2 linked regions of the Zobellia nedashkovskayae genome follow. The protein of the gene in region 1 interacts with the protein of each later gene in a pairwise test. Links are inferred from orthologs where the notes say so. Each region holds a gene or a part of one and is shown in the gene's direction. Other genes may lie near its edges.

What was found. The genes of interacting proteins can lie anywhere in the genome.
Region 2: the proteins of sucD (region 1) and sucC interact in binary tests that used the Escherichia coli proteins (3 or more experiments, as listed by UniProt). The link is inferred for Zobellia nedashkovskayae from one-to-one orthologs.

The regions. Positions count from the first base shown.
Region 1 is NZ_JADDXR010000002.1:3,690,530-3,693,452, forward strand. Bases 13-2,902 are described here. They hold sucD (succinate--CoA ligase subunit alpha), read left to right. Parts: upstream 13-966; coding sequence 967-1,839; downstream 1,840-2,902. Other genes in these bases: IWB64_RS15030 (UDP-3-O-(3-hydroxymyristoyl)glucosamine N-acyltransferase), read left to right, coding at 13-896; fabG (3-oxoacyl-[acyl-carrier-protein] reductase), read left to right, coding at 1,956-2,702; IWB64_RS15045 (vWA domain-containing protein), read left to right, coding at 2,769-2,902. Also shown: more of IWB64_RS15030, read left to right, coding at 1-12; more of IWB64_RS15045, read left to right, coding at 2,903-2,923. UniProt on the Escherichia coli protein: Succinyl-CoA synthetase functions in the citric acid cycle (TCA), coupling the hydrolysis of succinyl-CoA to the synthesis of either ATP or GTP and thus represents the only step of substrate-level phosphorylation in the TCA.
Region 2 is NZ_JADDXR010000002.1:201,800-204,726, reverse strand. Bases 21-2,914 are described here. They hold sucC (ADP-forming succinate--CoA ligase subunit beta), read left to right. Parts: upstream 21-817; coding sequence 818-2,011; downstream 2,012-2,914. Other genes in these bases: ald (alanine dehydrogenase), read right to left, coding at 2,715-2,914; IWB64_RS00800 (hypothetical protein), read left to right, coding at 2,284-2,628; IWB64_RS00810 (LON peptidase substrate-binding domain-containing protein), read left to right, coding at 21-637. Outside these bases: more of IWB64_RS00810, read left to right, coding at 1-20; more of ald, read right to left, coding at 2,915-2,927. UniProt on the Escherichia coli protein: Succinyl-CoA synthetase functions in the citric acid cycle (TCA), coupling the hydrolysis of succinyl-CoA to the synthesis of either ATP or GTP and thus represents the only step of substrate-level phosphorylation in the TCA.

The DNA.
Region 1 (2,923 bases):
CTACATTAATCGATTGCGAATATGTTGGCGCTGATGATTTTCAGGTTTTGGGCATGAACGAAATTCATGTGGTTCAGAACGGGGATATTGTTTTTGTAGATCATCCCAAGTATTATGACAAGGCGTTAGCTTCAAAGGCTACTATTGTTCTTATCAATAAAAAAGTTGATTGCCCAGAAGGGAAGGCGCTTTTAATTTCTGATGATCCTTTTCGTGATTTCAATAAACTTTCTGTTCACTTTAGACCCTTTGAAAGGGCAACCAATACTGTGGCCATTTCGGCGGAAATTGGAGAGGATACCATTATTCAGCCTAATGTTTTTATAGGTAACAATGTTAAAATCGGCAAGAACTGTTTGATACATGCAAATGTCTGTCTTTATGATAATTGCGTCATTGGTGATAATGTAATTATTCATTCAGGTTCAGTTTTAGGCGGAGATGCTTTTTACTATAAAAATAGACCTGACGGTTTTGATAAACTTATTTCTTGTGGGAGAGTGGTCATTGAAGATAATGTTGAAATTGGAGCCCTTTGTACTATTGATAAAGGGGTAACTGGCGACACAACTATTAAAAAGGGAACAAAGTTAGATAATCAAGTACATGTTGGGCACGACACCGTTATTGGTGAAAAGTGTCTGATTGCTTCACAAACTGGTATTGCAGGTTGTGTCATAATAGAAGATGAAGTTACGCTTTGGGGCCAAGTTGGTACCAATAGTGGAATTACAATAGGAAAGAAAGCGGTAATTATGGGGCAAACAGGAGTAACTAAATCCGTTGCAGGCGGTAAAAGTTATTTCGGAACACCTATTGAAGAATCACGTGAAAAGCTAAAACAATTGGCTTATGTGAAGAAAATTCCATTCATTCTTAAAAAATTAGAAGAATAAAATGCTGTCTGAGTTCAGATTTCATTTGTAAACCTATATTTTTGTCACATTAAAATAAACTAGAGAGTATATGAGCGTTTTAGTCAATAAAGATTCCAAGATAATAGTTCAGGGGTTTACAGGTAGTGAAGGTACTTTTCACGCAGAGCAAATGATCGAATACGGAACCAACGTAGTTGGTGGTGTAACACCGGGTAAAGGTGGACAAGAGCATTTGGGAAGACCTGTTTTTAACACAGTTGAAGAAGCTGTAGAAAAAGTAGGAGCTGATACGACTATCATTTTCGTGCCACCTGCTTTTGCTGCTGATGCAATTATGGAAGCCGCTAGCGCGGGTATTAAAGTAATTATTACTATTACGGAGGGTATTCCTGTTGCCGATATGGTAAAGGCTGCCAATTATATTAAACATATGGATTGCCGTTTGGTAGGTCCTAACTGTCCTGGTGTAATTACTCCAGGAGAGGCTAAAGTAGGTATCATGCCTGGTTTTGTGTTTAAAAAAGGAAATGTTGGTATTGTATCTAAGTCTGGTACTTTAACATATGAAGCTGCTGATCAAGTAGTTCGTCAAGGTTTAGGTATAACAACAGCTATTGGTATTGGTGGAGATCCAATTATTGGAACTACTACAAAAGAAGCTGTGGAGCTTTTGATCAATGATCCAGAGACCGAATGTGTAGTTATGATCGGAGAGATCGGTGGTCAATTGGAAGCGGATGCTGCAAAATGGTACAAAGAAAGTGGCAGCAAGAAACCTGTTGTAGGTTTCATTGCTGGTGAAACTGCTCCCGCAGGAAGAACCATGGGTCACGCTGGTGCTATTGTTGGTGGAAGCGATGATACCGCTCAAGCTAAAAAGAAAATTATGAGAGAGCACGGAATTCACGTGGTAGACTCTCCGGCAGAAATTGGCTTGAAAGTAAAAGAGGTTATGGGTTAATTCCCTTAAGGATATATGAATCCCGTTTTCGATTTTTCGGAAACGGGATTTTTTTATAGCCATTTTGTCAAACAAAAGTTATATTTGAAGTAGAACAGAGCAAATCTATTTAGAGCATGAAATTGTTAGAAGGAAAAAATGCGATCATCACAGGCGCAAGTAGAGGTATAGGTACGGGTATTGCCCGAGTTTTTGCCGAGAACGGAGCTAATGTAGCTTTTACTTATAGTTCTAGCGAAGCACCAGCTTTGGCACTCGAGAAAGAATTGTCTAGTTTAGGAATTAAAGCAAAAGCATACAAAAGTAATGCGGCAAGTTTTGAAGCTTCTGAAAAATTGGTTGCTAGTGTTCTAGAAGATTTTGGTGGAATAGATATTCTGATTAACAATGCGGGTATCACCAAAGACAATTTGCTTATGCGAATGTCAGAAGCAGATTTTGATAGTGTTATAGAGATAAACTTAAAATCTGTTTTCAATATGACCAAAGCTGTTCAACGTACGATGTTGAAACAACGAAAGGGTAGTATCGTGAACATGAGTAGTGTGGTTGGTGTTAAGGGTAATGCCGGACAAACAAACTATGCAGCCTCAAAAGCAGGAATGATCGGGTTTACGAAATCTGTTGCTTTAGAACTAGGTTCAAGAAATATAAGATGTAATGCCGTTGCACCAGGTTTTATTGAAACCGAAATGACCGGTAAACTAGATGAAAAAGTAGTTCAAGGTTGGAGAGATGGTATTCCGCTTAAAAGAGGTGGTTCTCCAGAAGATATTGCAAATGCCTGTCTATTTTTTGCTTCAGACTTATCCGCTTATGTTACGGGTCAAGTACTGAACGTAGATGGCGGTATGCTTACATAAGGTATATGGTCCGGAAGTGCATTATGGTATTTCCGGACTTTATAGTTTAAAAAAGAAAGTTCCTTAATGAACACCCAAACGATTCTCTACATAATCTTGGCTGCAATTGTTTCGCTGGCGTTGGTGTTGTTTCAATATTTCTACAAAAGCAAACGTACGGGCAAGCTTAATATAGCTTTGGCTTTTTTACGTTTTATCACTTTTTTCTGCGGGTTTCTATT
Region 2 (2,927 bases), 3.5 Mb from region 1 along the record:
GAAGCTGGCATTATTACCCTTACAATCTATTTTTTTTCCAGGAGAAACAGTACCCCTGCATATTTTTGAAGATCGTTATAAACAATTAATAGTAGACTGTAGAAAAGAGGCAGTTACCTTTGGTATTCCAGTTTATATTAATGATAATATGATCTATGGTACAGAGGTACAATTGGTAGAGATAGTTAACACGTATGATAATGGTGAGATGGATGTAACTTGCGTGGCACGCCAGGTTTTCCGTATTCTTAGTTTTGAAAAACAAATGAAAGGGAAACTCTATGCCGGTGGTACCATTCAGTTTTTAGACAGTGTAAATGATGCTGATAAAGAAACAAAACAAGAAGTACTAGATAAAATACATGAACTATATGAGCTTATGGCCGTTCCTTATACCCCATTACCATTAGAGAAGTTTAATAGTTATGTATTGGTGCATAAGATGGGACTTTCATTTAATCAGGAATATCAATTATTGCAAATGCCTAGTGAGCGAGATCGATTATTATTTATGAAATCTCATTTAATTTCCACCATTTCTATGTTAAGCGAAGTAAACCGGACCAAAAAGACAATAGAAATGAACGGTAATTTCAAGAATTTTGATCCGTTAGATTTTGAGGACTTTAACCTGTAGATCTTTTTTTTATTGATTGGAGGTCTATGTTTTAGGTTAATAATAGTGCTATATTACATTGGTTACAAAGAAGTATTTATTAAATAAGATTTTCTTTGCTTACAACTAACTCCATATTTCATTAGTCTAAATCCTCTGGGTTTGCTATTTTTGCTTCTGAATCTAAATATACCTTAATATATGAATCTTCACGAGTACCAAGGAAAAGAGATTTTAGCCAGTTTCGGTGTGCGCATTCAGCGCGGTATCGTGGCCCATAATCCAAAGGAAGCGGTTGAGGCTGCAAAACAGTTAACGGCAGAGACCGGAACAGGTTGGCACGTTATAAAGGCCCAGGTGCATGCAGGTGGTCGAGGTAAAGGCGGAGGTGTAAAATTGGCCAAAAACCTTAAAGAAGTAGAAGAAATTGCAGGGAACATCATAGGAATGAACTTAATTACCCCACAGACATCTGCAGCGGGTAAAAAAGTACACCAAGTTTTAGTTGCCGAAGATGTATACTACCCAGGCGATAGTGAGACCAAAGAGTTTTACATGTCAGTTGTACTAAATAGAGGTACAGGTAGAAACATGATTATGTATTCTACAGAAGGTGGGATGGATATTGAGGAGGTTGCCGAAAGCACTCCTGAACTTATTTTTACTGAAGAGATTGATCCTTCTACAGGTCTTTTAGGTTTTCAAGCTAGAAAAATAGCCTTTAATTTGGGCCTTTCCGGTACGGCATTCAAGGAAATGACAAAATTTGTTACCGCCTTGTATAAAGCTTATGTAGAGAGTGATTCAAGTATGTTTGAAATCAACCCTGTGTTGAAAACATCAGATGACAAGATTATGGCAGTAGATGCTAAGGTATCTATTGATGATAACGCACTTTACCGTAGAAAACAATATGCAGAAATGCGTGATTTACGCGAAGAGAATGCAATTGAAGTTGAAGCTGGAGCATTAGGTCTAAATTATGTTGATTTAGATGGAAATGTTGGTTGTATGGTAAACGGAGCCGGATTGGCAATGGCCACTATGGATTTAATTAAAATGGCAGGTGGTGAACCAGCTAACTTTTTAGATGTTGGTGGTACAGCTGATGCCAAAAGGGTAGAAGAAGCTTTCCGTATCATTCTAAAGGATGAAGGTGTTAAAGCAATTCTGGTTAATATTTTTGGTGGAATCGTACGTTGTGACCGTGTTGCAAATGGTATTGTAGAAGCTTACAAGAATATGGGAGACGCTATTAAAGTTCCTATTATTGTTCGATTACAAGGTACTAACGCAGAAATTGCTAAGGAAATCATTGATAATTCTGGTTTAGCAGTACATTCTGCAGTTCAGTTTCAAGAAGCTGCTGATATCGTAAAAGAAGTATTGAGCTAGACTCTCACACTTTTTATAATTTTTAAAGAGGGATGAACCATTTGGTTCATCCCTCTTTTTTTTCATTATAAATAAAGAATTTTATAACCGGTCTTGACATGCACGGAAAGACTTTAGGGTAAAAAGCTGAGGTTTCGTTAGTTTTTAGCTCTATTTTATGACATTACTGTTTTGTAGTGTTAAAATTTATTAAATTAACAATATTAGAGCTTTGTATTATGTTATCTTTAATATGAATTAATTATCTGATTATCAAAACAAAACAAAATATCATGAAAAAATCAGTTTATGCACTTATGGTGATGATGGCGTTGAACATAGGCTTTGCATTTGCCGGCACTCCAGAATCACATCAGCCAAAAGCAGTACAATTACTTACATCTCAAATTTATGAGATGTTAAGTGAAAATGTAATTCCTAACGAAATTAGAGGCTCTAAAGCAGAGGTTAGAGTTGCTGTTGATGAAGGAAATTATTTAAAAATTCTTTCTATCGAAACAGATAACGAAGCACTAAGAACATATTTGAAAGGTGCTATCGATTACGAAAAATTATCTAAAGGTACTTTCCAAAAAGGTATTGTATATCGTATTCCAATTGAAGTTGCAAAACGATAAAAAAAGCTTCTCATTTTATAATTGAAAAACGGTCTCTTTAGAGGAGACCGTTTTTTATTTATGGTGTTTACAGTAAGCACTAATTTTTAGAAAGCTTCCATTAATCCGTCATAAACTACTTCTCCATTAATAATATTTAACCCCTTCTTTAATGCTGGGTCTTTATCAGTGGCAGTTGCCCACCCTAAATTTGCCAACTTTAATACATAGGGTAAAGTAACATTGGTAAGTGCTACGGTAGAAGTGTAAGGCACCGCTCCGGGCATATTTGCCACAGAATAATGAACAACATCATCAAT